3 regions of the Desulfitobacterium dehalogenans ATCC 51507 genome follow, and region 2 is predicted to be linked to each of the others. Evidence: riboswitches for the same ligand, from Rfam matches in the RefSeq annotation. Region 2 holds a riboswitch; each other region holds the start of a gene.
The links. Region 2 has a riboswitch for glycine ahead of gcvT (glycine cleavage system aminomethyltransferase GcvT). Riboswitches for the same ligand answer to the same signal wherever they lie in the genome.

Region 1 (4,411 bases), 1.9 Mb from region 2:
CCTTTCCAATACCCAAGGTATTAGCTTCGACTTAAATGCTCATATTCAAGAAGTTATGAGTTCTATGGAAGGGATTGTGAATTTCATGGAAGATACAAACACAAGTATCCATGAAGCTCATGGCCGAATCCAGAGGCAAGTAGAGCGTATCGACGAAACTATTGAGGTTACCAATGATCTTAATACCAATACCCAAAAAATTGATGAACTGATTAATACGATTAAACAAATATCGGACCAGACCAATCTACTGGCGCTCAACGCGGCCATTGAAGCAGCCCGTGCAGGAGAAGCGGGGAGAGGCTTCGCCGTCGTTGCCGATGAAGTAAGGAAATTGGCGGAGAGAAGCAAACAATCCATCCAATTCATCCAGCAGCTGGTTGCCAATATAAAACAAACCAATCATCGTACCGTCCCGCTGCTCCATTTCTTAGCCGGAGAAATTAAGGACATGGATGAGATTATTAACAAGATACTCAATAGCTCCACAATCAATCAAACTGAGGCAAAATCCATATCCGAAGCCTTGAGTCGCGTTACGAAGATCAGTGAACAGCTGACCAATGAGTTTATAGCCTTTAGTTTCTAATTACTAAATTACAGGAAATAGATGAGGTAAATCGTCAGAAACAGATATCCCCTCCCGTCTTATATACCGGTTGCAGCATTCCATGGTGCTTCAAGGTATTGAAATGGGAGGGGATTCGCTATTATGGATCAGAGGGTATGGCGATCCCAGCGGGGAAGATTCCGGAGCAAAGGGTATGCTCCTGCGGTGCAAAAAATAGTATATAAAGAGTAAAAGAAGTGGAGATGGAGATACTCTCTTTTAAGAAGATTTACCGAGGTGATGAACAGTGATCAAGAGACTCCTTGTCATTTTGACTTCAGTGTTTTTAGTATCGGGGTGTGCAGCTAATGCCCCCCAGGATAAAAACGCCAATCTAGATAAACCTGGGCAGCAAGTAGAGATGGATTTGCCCGGTACGGACCAGGGGCAGACGAAACCCGGGGGAGAGGGGCAGGGTACGGAGAGAGAAGGAAGTGCCAGTCTGGGAAATATACATCTAGGGGATTCCTTTGGCGAGGTGGAAAAGGCTTTAGGCAAGGGCTACAAAGAAACCCTCCATGATGAACCCGGGCATTTCCCTGAAGCCTGGTACAGCAGAGAGTACGACAAAGGCATTAAATTCATTGTCGGAAAAGATTCGGGCAAAGTGCTGGAGATCGATGCCGTAACTAGGGAATTTGCCACCAATCTCGGTGCCAAGGTAGGAGATACTGCTGAGAAAATTAAGGATTTGTATGCTGTCAAATACAAGCCCTTTGAAAGTAGACACGGGGATGGACCTTTGGAAGGATTCTATCTGCTGGATGATGGCCAGATTATGATCTTTGATTATAATAGGGAAGATAACCAACTGGTCAATACGAATGTGAAGCCGGATTCTAAGGTGGAGATGATAAGGCTGACCCAATCTCAATATCTGGACTAAAAGCGATAAATAGGCAAAAACGCATCCGCAATGTGGGTGCGTTTTTGTTTCACTATCACAAAGTATAAACTTCATAAAGGTTAGGAAAAAGCTAGAAACCAATCCCGACAAACCATAATATATTAAAAAATAGGTGAGGGAAAGAGTTTTATGCTCTATTCAGCCTATACACCCAGACAGCCTGGCCCCTAGTTCAAAGGCTTTCCGGCAATCCTGAGGGAATCGCTCTTTGCGCACCTGCGCTTTATGTTGCTCATTAAATCGGGAGGCTTCATAGTCGGAGTAGTTGTCAAACTGATAGGTATCTGTGGCAAGGAGATATTCGGAAGATCCAATCCTTTATAATTCAGCTCATAAAGATGAAACATTTCTGTTTCGGCACCTACAGATTGCGCTCCCTCAAGAGCTTTATGCAATAATGTAGCTGTATTCCATTGCTTGCGGGGGCCTCCATTGACAGCAATAACCTTCATAGTAAATACTTCAACTCCTTATGTTAATGTGTTTGCTTATAGAGCAGCAATTTGCCTTCACTTCTATTATATTAGGGGGAATCTTAAAAACAAAGGTTTGCAATTATGAGCAAGGATGTTTATAATACTGAAAAGAAGTGAATAACTGGATGAGGTTTTCAGGAGAACAGGGTATGCACACCATGATGAACTGAAAACGGACAGAACTCTGGAGAGTTCCGCAAGGACGCCGAAGGGGCAAGACAGCAAAGCTGTTCAATCTCTCAGGCAAAAGGACAGAGCGCATAATTTGTGAACGATGCTTAAGTCATGCTATGACTGCCAATAAGCGGGTTCGCAAATTGCTCTTGTGTACCAGAGTCAAACTTAGGATTTGGCTCTTTTTTATTGGTGAAAATGAAAGAGAAGAAAAAGAAAAGGGGTAAAGAAAATGAGCTTAGAACCAACCCGTGAAACGTCCAACCGCGTGATTATTTCCATCTTAGGCAAGGATCAAATAGGAATTATTGCCTGGCTGACAGGGCGATTGGCTGAAAAATCCATCAATGTCCTGGATCTCAGTCAAACCATTCTCCAGGGCTTTTTCACGATGATTATGATCGTGGATGTTACTCAATCCACAGCCTCCTCCTTAGCCGATCTCACCAAGCAATTGCAAAGCGAGGGAGAAGCCCGAGGCTTAAAGGTCAATGTCCAGCATGAAGATATTTTCGAATTCATGCATCGAGTATAGGGGGGATTATTGTGAAAATGCATCTGGCTCCTCATGAAATACTTCAAACCATTGAAATGGTGGAAAATGAGAATTTAGATATCCGTACCATCACCATGGGCATAAGTCTGTTGAACTGTGCCGGAGACGATATTCAACAGGTGGAACAAAAAATCTATGATAAAATTACCCGCCAAGCTGAGCATTTAGTCGGTGTAGGGGAAAGCTTAGCCGCTCGTTATGGCATTCCTATTGTCAATAAAAGAGTCTCAGTAACTCCGGTGGCTCTCTTAGGCTCCAACTTTAATCCCGAAGAAATGGTCCGTTTGGCCAAAGCCTTAGACAGAGCAGCCAAGACGGTGGGGATTAACTTCTTGGGAGGTTTTTCTGCCCTCGTTCAAAAAGGCTTAACCAAGGGAGACCGCTCCTTGATCGAAGCGATTCCCCAAGCTTTGGCGGAGACAGAATTTGTTTGCTCCTCGGTAAATATCGGTTCCACCAAATCCGGAATCAATATGGATGCTGTGTTGAAGATGGGAGAAGTCGTCCTGGACAGTGCCCGCCGGACAGCGGATCAGGATGGCATCGCTGCCGCCAAACTCGTTGTTTTCTGCAATGCGCCTGAAGATAATCCCTTTATGGCCGGAGCCTTTCACGGGGTGGGAGAACCGGAGGCGGTCATCAATGTGGGGGTCAGCGGCCCCGGTGTCGTTGCCCATGCTGTTAAGAAAAGCCCCCAGGCAGATTTGGGAGAACTGGCCAACCTTATTAAGCGCACGGCCTTCAAGATTACCCGTATGGGTGAATTGATCGGTCGAGAAGCCTCCCAAGCCTTGAATGTTCCCTTTGGCATTGTGGATCTTTCCTTAGCCCCTACGCCAGCGATTGGGGACAGTGTGGCGGAAATCCTTGAGAATATGGGACTGGAGCGCTGCGGCGCTCATGGCACCACGGCGGCCTTAGCCTTGCTGAATGACGCGGTGAAAAAAGGCGGAGCCATGGCATCCTCCCATGTGGGAGGGTTGAGTGGAGCCTTTATTCCTGTCTCCGAGGATGCGGGCATGATTGAAGCTGTGGAAGTCGGTGCTTTAAGCATCGAAAAGCTGGAGGCCATGACCTGTGTTTGCTCCGTGGGATTGGATATGATAGCCATCCCCGGAGATGTGGAGGCGGAAACCATCGCCGGAATTATTGCCGACGAAGCAGCTATCGGTATGATTAATAAGAAGACAACCGCTGTACGGGTGATACCGGCCATCGGTAAAAAAGTCGGGGATCGTGTAGAGTTTGGCGGACTGCTGGGAAGCGCTCCGGTAATCAAAGTGAACCCCTTCTCCTCCCGTGAATTTATCCGTCGGGGTGGTAGAATTCCGGCACCTATTACCAGTCTGTCTAATTAAAACTGTCCTTTCTTGAAAAAGAAAACTGGAAAGTGATTCCAATCGCATTTTTTTAGGGTAATTCAGGTTAGAATAAGTCATAAGCAAATGACCTGCATAAAGGGGGATTTTACTATGACACAAATCATGAAAAATATTGAGTTTTCCCAAGTTCTTGACCTGAAAGAGTTGATTACCTACCAACAAGGACAAGTGGTAAGCCGCACTCTTGCTCAGACGCCTATCGTCAGCATTACCCTATTTTCTCTGGACGAGGGAGAAGGAATCAGTACTCATACCACTTCAGGAGATGCCATGGTGCAAATACTGGATGGAGAAGCAGAGATCACT
Region 2 (4,411 bases):
GCATGTGCCATTTCGCCAATCTCTTGGGCCTTTTCTATGGTACCAAAGAAATTAGGACTTTGGAGAAGGACAGCCGCCACCTCAGTATTCAGTACTTTTTCTAAAGCTTCAAGATCCACGGCCCCCTCCCCATAAGGGACCTCAAGGATTTCTACCCCTCGGGGAAGAAGATAGGTCTGGAGTACCTCCCGGTATTCCGGGTGAATCGTTTGGGGTACCAGGACTTTCTTTCTTCGGGTGGCATCACAGCTCATTAAAGCTGCTTCAGCAAGGGCCGACGCCCCGTCATACATGGAAGCATTGGCACCGTCCATACCCGTCAGCTCACAGACAAGAGTCTGGAACTCATAGATAGCCTGCAAGGTCCCTTGACTGATCTCCGGCTGATAAGGGGTATAGGCCGTATAGAACTCCGAGCGCAGTAAGAGCTGATCCACATAGCTGGGGATAAAGTGCTCATAAGCCCCCGCACCCAAGTAAGAGGTATACTCTTCTACGGTTTTATTCTCCGCAGCCAGCTTGCTGAAGTATTTTACCAGTTCAAGCTCCGATAGTCCCTCCCGAATCTTCAATTGAGCTTGGCGCCGAACGCTTTCCGGGATATCCGCAAAAAGCTCTTCAAGGGAGCCTACTCCAATCCGGGTGAGGATTTGTTCCTGCTGGTCCACCGTGTTCGGCACATAATTCATTTATTGGCCCTCCTCCGCTAGAAACGCCTCATATTCTGCGGCAGATAATAACTGCTCCAATACTTTCAGATCATCCACTTCCACTTTGACCAGCCATCCCTCGCCATAAGGATCATTATTCAAGAGTTCAGGAGAATCCAGAACCTCTTCATTATATTCAACAACCCTGCCACCAATCGGGGCAATAAGATCGGACACTGCTTTAACGGATTCAACGGTTCCAAAAGCCTCTCCGGCCACCACAGTGGTATCGTTATCAGGCAGTTCTACAAAGACCACATCACCTAAGCTGTCCTGGGCATGGGCCGTAATCCCCAAAGTCACGGTATTCCCTTCCACCTTAGCCCACTCATGAGATTTGCTGTACTTTAATTCTACTGGATTCATACTATCATCCTCCTTATTTTGCGGGGAAAAGGAACAGGTCTCTTAACCCCATTTGATTGTTTTATAGAAATTCCCAAGGTACTCCCCTTGACCCTACCGCTTGTAGAACTGAGAGGGAATAATCCGGGCTTTGACGGCTTTCCCACGGATGATGACATCCAAGGTTTCCCCGATTTGAGCATACTCCGGGGGAATCAGCCCAAGGGCAATGTTTTTGTTTAGAGTCGGTGAAAAAGAGCCTGAGGTAATAAAGCCGATTTCTTTTCCTACTTTCTGAAGGGGATAATGGGAGCGGGCTATTCCACGTTCGATCATTTCCAGACCTACCAACTTTCTCGGAATTCCCTTCTCCTTTTGCGCTGATAATGCCTCCTTGCCAACAAAATGTTCCTTTTCCAACCTAACAAAAAATCCCAGTCCAGCCTCCAACGGTGTAATATCCGAGCCGAGCTCATTTCCATATAAGGGCAGCCGGGCTTCAAAACGAAGAGTATCCCGGGCGCCAAGACCGATGGGTTGAACTCCCTCCTCTGCCCCGACTGCGAGGATTCTATCCCACATCCGGGGAGCATGATCAGGAGGGAGGTAAACTTCAAAGCCGTCTTCCCCGGTATACCCTGTTCTGGAGATCAGGCAAAGGACTCCATCCACTTCCCCATGTGTAAACCAATAGTACTTTATTTGAGATAAATCCAACCTCGTAAGCTTTTGGAGGATTTTCTCCGCCAAGGGGCCTTGCAATGCCAGCTGGGCAAAATCCTCAGAGCGATTTTCCAGATGTATCTCAAAGCCCTGAGCTTTATCCTGCATCCAAGCAAAATCCTTATCCGTGTTGGAGGCATTGACCACAATTAAAAAATGTTCCTGACTATAGCGGTACACCAGTAAATCATCCACGACACCCCCATCTGGAGCGCACATAGGAGAATATTGAATTTGGTTATCCTGAATCCGTGAGACATCGTTGGTAAGTATGTACTGCAAGAAAGCAAGGCTATCCTTTCCCTTTAACTCCACCTCACCCATGTGAGAGACATCAAAAAGCCCCGCTTTACTGCGCACCGTCTTGTGCTCCTCAAGGACTCCGGCGTATTGGACCGGCATTTCCCAGCCGCCAAAATCGATGAGCTTTGCTCCTAGTTGCTGATGCTTTTCATACAGTGGTGTTCTTTTTAGATTCGTCACTTAGGACACCTCCCTAGAATTGAGTATTAACCAAAACCGGAAAAAACATTAATGAAACATAGATAAAGAAAACTTGGCTGTTCATTCTGATAGTGCAAAATAAAAAAACAGAGGAATAGCACGTCGCGCTACCTCTGTCCTTTGACCTGAGAGATTTACCCTTTGTTTAGGGCTACCCCTTTGGTGTTCTCTTCTGAGAAGCTCTCCAGAGTTCCGTCTTCCAGCAGTACTTTTGCCTGAGAGTTTCCCCTTCTGAACAGGCGACATTCAGGAAGTTTCTCCTTCGGCGCTCATGATACTGAGTCTCTCCTACTGGGATCATTCGAACCTTATGTATTTTTACCTGCTTTTATTATAGTCAGCAAACCGATTTTCGTCTACACAAATATTCCATTTCCACAAAATAATAAAAGGTACAAATTAATCCCTTACAGCCTGTGGGCGAGATCGTTTAATTCAGTGCCGACCTGTTGCAGCTCCTCCACCATCTGAGCAATCTCCTGAGTGGCTTTTGCCTGTTCTTGAGCTATAACATTGTTTTGAAACACACCATCGACAATCTCTTCCATGGTATCCTGAAAGGTCATCAGCAAATCATTGATTTCATTAGCTGAGCGATTGCTTTCATCTGCAAGCTTGCGCACTTCACCGGCGACCACGGAGAATCCTTTTCCTTGTTCTCCCGCGCGGGCCGCTTCAATAGCCGCATTAAGCCCTAAGAGATTGGTCTGCTTCGACACCCGGCGAATAAATTCGGTGACACCTTCTGTGGCCTTGACATGCTGCTTGGCATTCTGAGCTACCGTGGCTACAGTCTGACTCACACTTGCCACCTCTTGAGAAGAGGCCGCCATTTCCTGTATGGCCCCAGCCGCCTGTTCCAGGGCCTCTCCCATCCGCTCCACATGATCCTTGAGAATTTCTTTCAGCTCTTCATCCCGAAGTAAAAAAGCAATCATCGCAGCTGCAACCTTCGCCACAGGACTAACAATCTCCAAGGGTCCGGCCACTCCAAAGGTCCCCAGCTTTTCATCATCGAGTAAAATGGCAATATTCAAGCCTTCCCGCTGTTTTCCTTGAGAATTAATTTCATCTTCCGCAGTAATTCTGATTTCTTGGATAGAAGTCGTCATGATCCGCCTTGCACCTGCATGGGCAACGCCTACCCGTTGTTTAGCTGAATCTGCAATAATGGTCCCTGACGTGTCACAGACAATTCCATGAAACCCACTCTCAGAATAAATCAAGTCGACGATCCGGTTGGCCAGATTCTCTGTAAGTCTCATTCTCTTCACTCCCACCTCTGCAGGTCAATAATTTTTCAAAATTTTAGAAGAAAACATCAAGTGAAATTTAGTACCTGATCCTAAAAATTATGTAAATAAACCCATTGCTTTTCATTACTAAATATAATACTAAGTATTCAAACTATTGTCCATGGATTTTACCTTAATAATAAACGTTATCCTTTTAGATACATTAAACAAAACTCGACCGGTGCCACGAAAGTTCCGATAGCATAGATAAGACTTGAGCGGATTGTACCGCCCAAGTCTTAAAAGTAGAAATATTAAAGAAAGGCTATTATTAGAGATGGCTTACAACGGAAGCACAGCGGGGGCATAGACTAGGATGTTCTTGATTCTCTCCAACACCCGTATCGTAAATCCAGCAGCGTTCACACTTTTCCCCTGCTGCTGAATTCACAGCTATACCGAAATCCTCCAAGTCTTCTGCCATGATGACACCCTCAGGTTTATCTTCTCCTCCGCTATGGATTTGAACTGCTGATACGATGAAGATTTCCGACAGATTGGGAATATCTCTTAAGAATCCTTCCAGTTTAGCATTGGGATACAGATCTACTTGAGCTGTCAAAGGATGGTTGATCAATTTATCCTGACGGGCTTTTTCCAAGGCCTTCGTTACTTCTGAGCGAACCGCCAACAGGGTTTCCCATTTTTGCTCCAGCGCTTCATCCATCCACTGAGGATCAACCTTTGGCATTTCCTCAGTTTGAATAGGGGAACCGGCGGGCACCCCTGGAACATAAGACCAGATCTCATCCGCCGTATAGGTCAGCACCGGTGCAATCAAGCGCACCAGAGCATTCAGAACGTCATAGAGTACGGTCTGGGAAGCACGGCGCA
Region 3 (4,411 bases), 830 kb from region 2:
CCCCATATCACCTTAGCTATATATAATGATCTGGACTTGACCAAGGCCAAAGAAATGATCAATGCTCTGGCTCAAGCAGTTCATTCCTTTAAGTTGGCATTTCTTCAAATCGGGATTTTTCCACTTCATAAGGGAACCATCTTTTTGACCCCTAACCTAACCGACGATCTGTTTCAAGTTCATAGAATGCTCCATGATGCCTTCTCAGCTTGGGAAGAGGAAGGCTGGGACTATTACAAACCCCAGATTTGGCATCCCCATTGCACCCTTTCCATGGAGACTCCAGTGGAGGAGATACCCAAGATGCTGGAAGAGATCTTAAAGGATTTTCAATCCATCGAGGTGACTATTGAATCCATAGGGATGGCTTCGTTGGATCCAATTGAGTATTTATGTGAATTTCCCCTGAATAAACATGAGGAACAGTAAGAAATTCATAGATACTGTATAAACCTTAAACGGCCCTAATAGGGCGATCAGATGGCAAAGTGCTGATTGCTTTGGGTGATTCCTAAAATTTCAGTGGAGGAAGAGGCCATTTTTTCCACAAAGGATTGAATGGATTTATAATCCTCTCCGAAATGCATGGGAACAAGGACTTGAGGATTGATCTCCTGAATAAAATACTCCGCTCCTATAGAATAATACTGTTCAAGTCGGGGATCCACAGGGAAGAAGGCAATATCAATCCTTTCTTCTTTTATTTTGGCGATTTCTTCTTTGAACATTTTTTCTGCCCAAAGGATATCTTCTTGGGGTTCTCCCCACCAGTGCCACCAGTTGAGGTCTCCGGCATGGAAGAGATGAATCCCTTCCTTTACGTCCAGTTCCACAAGAAAAGAGATTCCCACATCGGTAGATCCATAGGTCCTAATCTTCAGGTCATCCCTATGAACTTCTTCATAAGGGGATAAGAAAATAAGATTCTCTTGGACTTGAGGCAGTTGAGGATGGCCTTGAATATCCGAGCTGAGAATATAATGAATGTCGGGGTATTGGCTTTGCCACTGGAAGATTTCAGGATTATAATGATCCGGGTGGACATGGGAGGAAAAAACAGTGATCCTTTTATTGCTTGGAAATTGGACTTGACCCTGATAATAGTCAAAGACCAGGAAGTCCCGATCGGTTTCCACTGTGAAACCGCTGTGATGGATATACTCAATACGAAGTTCTAGCTTTTCTAGCGGAGCGTTCATTAAATCACCTCATACTAAAATGATCTGCAGGTTTGTGTTCTCTATAAAAAATTACTATAATATGGATAGATATGCAAGACAAAGGGAAGAGTCTAGTCGTTAATTCTATGAAAAGTAAAGAAAAAAAGGGGATGATTCTGATGAAATTTATATTTACTCACAATAATATCAATGTGCTGAACCTGGAAAAAAGCCTTAAGTTTTATGATGAGGCATTGGGGTTAAAAGAAGTCAAACGTATAGCTCCGGAGAGCGGGGAATTTATTCTTGTCTATCTGGGTGATGGGGTAACCGCCCATACTTTAGAACTTACATGGTTAAGGGATCGAACGGAACCCTATAATCTGGGCGAGAATGAATTTCATCTGGCTTTAACGGTGGATGATTTCCAAGCAGCTCATGAACATCATAAAAAAATGGGATGCATCTGCTATGAAAATGAAGCTATGGGTATCTATTTTATCAATGATCCGGACAACTACTGGGTGGAGATTCTTCCTAGTTCAATGGGATAAAGTATGCAAAAGCACCTCTCCGTACCGGAGAGGTGTCTTGCAATCTGTTTATTGACTTACTTATTCTGAATCACAGGAATGGGCTCTTCAGAAGCTTCATCCAGACGATCTTCCCATAAGTACTTCTTGGTTTCGGAGACAATAACTCCGCTTAAGAGGAGGAGTGCCACCAGGTTTGGAATAGCCATCATAGCATTCATCGCGTCCGCTAAATCCCAGACGAATTGAAGGGTTACCAAAGAACCGGCTAAAACGGCGAGAACCCAGAGGAGGCGGTAAGGAAGGATTCCTTTTTTACCGAAGAGATATTCTACAGCTCTTTCACCATAATAAGACCAACCAAGGATAGTGGAGAAAACGAAAGTCAGAAGACCAAAAGTTAAAACGATGGGACCAATTACCGGAATTTGATTAAAAGCCATGGAAGTCAAATCGCCGCCTTTTAACCCTTCGGCAGCAGTCGGGTTGCTAATGACACTGCTAACGACGACAAGACCGGTCATTAAGCAGACAACAACGGTATCCCAGAAGGTTCCCGTAGCGGATACGAGAGCTTGACGGACAGGGTTCCTGGTTTGAGCAGCCGCAGCTACGATGGGAGCAGAACCTAAACCGGACTCATTGGAGAAAAGCCCTCGGGCAATCCCGTAACGGGCAGCCATGATAATGCTGGCACCGATGAATCCGCCGCCGGCAGCCGTTGGGGTGAAAGCTGATTTACAGATCAAGACAACGGCTGGCCAGACATATTGAGAATTCATAATCAGGATAATGATACAACCAAGGACATAAGCAATCGCCATAAAGGGAACAAATTTTTCACAGACCCGAGCGATCCATTTTACGCCGCCGATAATAACAACCCCTGTGAGGGCAGCTAAGATAACGCCTGTCAAGATAGGGTTGATATTGAATTGAGTATCCAGCATAACGGAAATAGAGTTAGCTTGAGTCATATTACCAATACCAAAGGCGGCAATGGAAGTAAAGATACAGAAGAGTACAGCCAGCCACTTCTGTCCCAGGCCTCTTTCCAAAGCATACATAGGACCACCCAGCATGGTGCCGTCAGCGGTTTTAACCCGATATTTCACCGCCAATAAGGCTTCGCCATATTTTGTGGCAATCCCGAAGACCCCGGTAAGCCAGCACCAAAGTACTGCACCGGGACCTCCCAAAGCCACGGCCGTAGCTACTCCGACGATATTACCGGTTCCGATGGTAGCGGCGAGAGCGGTAGTTAGAGCTCCGAATTGACTCACATCACCGGTAGCATCAGGATCCTTAGTAAGTGATAATTTAATCCCTTTAAAAATGTACCTTTGAATACCACGAGTACGGAAAGTAAGGAATAAGTGCGTACCAAAAAGTAAAACAAGAATAGGTGGACCCCAGAGATAGCCGTTCAACCAGACAATAAAACTGTGCAAGGCCTCCATTGTGTTTTTCCTCCTTTAATCTCTTTCTCTGTATACTGCAATCTCCAGAATAAAATTGCTTTATATATAAAAAGAGTCAATCCTTAAGATTGACTCTGAATATTCGGACAATTTCCACAAAAGCAAGAGATTGCTCCATAGCAGGCAGTCCCTATTGCTTCTCTGTCCTTTTGCCTGAGAGATTTAACAACACATCATTGTATTGCCCCTTCGGCGCCCTAAATTAGAGTCTCTCCAGAGTGCTGTCAATTTACGGTCCCTAACTCATTCTAGTCACCTGAAAGTTTCAACTTCTTCGGCGGGCCTAAGCCCTTCTCCCGTAAATTTCATCCAGCATTCCCTATGCAATTTTCATAGATTCGAAATATCTCACAGGAGATTCTCGAATTTATTTATAATTATAAGTATCGCTCCCATTTTATTCAAGAATTATTTTGGGAATAATACTCGAATAACAGGTGATTAATGTAGTATTTTTACAGAATTTTGGTTTGTAAATCAGGGAGCTTCAGACTTGGAACAGGCTAAGGCAGGTGATGTATAGACATTCATATCCTATCGACTAACATTTACTTATTATAGAAAATAGGTTATAATTAAAATGATTTAGCGATTTCTCCCTTATTGAATTACATAAATTTTTAAAAGCGGCTATCTGGCGATAGTCGCTCTATGTTTAGCATGTTAAAAGGTGTGTATTTGCTGGGGCCAGCACAATTTGTTCATCATTAGAAAAGGAAGGTTCAGGAGAAATGAGTAGAAAGATCAGTATTACAGCTGTGGATCGTGAGCGTCTGCTAAAACTTATCAATAAAGAAAGAGAGTTTGGCACCGCCAAAAACAAGGATTACTTAAAAGATCTTGAGCATGAGTTAAATGGGGCAGATGTGGTGCCCTCGGAAGGAATTCCTTCGAATGCCATAACTATGAATTCGAAGATATTACTGAAGGATCTGGAGACGGGTGAAGAAACCATCTATACCTTAGTATATCCTGAAGATGCGGATCTTTTAGAGGATAAGATTTCGATTCTTGCCCCTGTGGGGACGGCTATTCTTGGCTATCGGGAAGGAGATATCATCGACTGGAAAGTTCCCGGCGGTGTTGTCCGGCTTAAGGTGGAAAAGCTCCTTTATCAGCCTGAGGCTTCAGGAGACTACGATCTCTAAGAATGAAGTGGGTGAAGGACAGAGATTCGGGTAACACTACTGGAGAGGTCTTTACCTTGCGGTGCTCCTTCATGGACATCTGATTATAG

Region 1: another riboswitch for glycine. It lies ahead of DESDE_RS04955 (ACT domain-containing protein); the one in region 2 lies ahead of gcvT (glycine cleavage system aminomethyltransferase GcvT).
Region 3: another riboswitch for glycine. It lies ahead of DESDE_RS20315 (alanine/glycine:cation symporter family protein); the one in region 2 lies ahead of gcvT (glycine cleavage system aminomethyltransferase GcvT).

The regions. Positions count from the first base shown of each region.
Region 1 covers NC_018017.1:1,039,107-1,043,517, forward strand. Annotated here, with positions in the region: gene DESDE_RS22960 (methyl-accepting chemotaxis protein) at 86-589, shown strand; gene DESDE_RS04945 (hypothetical protein) at 858-1,496, shown strand; gene DESDE_RS21570 (flavodoxin family protein) at 1,685-1,969, opposite strand; glycine riboswitch at 2,168-2,258, shown strand; gene DESDE_RS04955 (ACT domain-containing protein) at 2,400-2,702, shown strand; gene DESDE_RS04960 (PFL family protein) at 2,720-4,081, shown strand; gene DESDE_RS04965 (cupin domain-containing protein) at 4,196-4,411, shown strand, end outside.
Region 2 covers NC_018017.1:3,418,184-3,422,594, forward strand. Annotated here, with positions in the region: gene gcvPA (aminomethyl-transferring glycine dehydrogenase subunit GcvPA) at 1-689, opposite strand, end outside; gene gcvH (glycine cleavage system protein GcvH) at 690-1,076, opposite strand; gene gcvT (glycine cleavage system aminomethyltransferase GcvT) at 1,170-2,261, opposite strand; glycine riboswitch at 2,392-2,474, opposite strand; glycine riboswitch at 2,476-2,583, opposite strand; gene DESDE_RS16570 (sugar diacid recognition domain-containing protein) at 2,690-3,547, opposite strand; gene ileS (isoleucine--tRNA ligase) at 3,849-4,411, opposite strand, start outside.
Region 3 covers NC_018017.1:4,250,089-4,254,499, reverse strand. Annotated here, with positions in the region: gene DESDE_RS20330 (2'-5' RNA ligase family protein) at 1-429, shown strand, start outside; gene DESDE_RS20325 (MBL fold metallo-hydrolase) at 477-1,199, opposite strand; gene DESDE_RS20320 (VOC family protein) at 1,331-1,714, shown strand; gene DESDE_RS20315 (alanine/glycine:cation symporter family protein) at 1,771-3,153, opposite strand; glycine riboswitch at 3,306-3,401, opposite strand; gene rnk (nucleoside diphosphate kinase regulator) at 3,906-4,322, shown strand.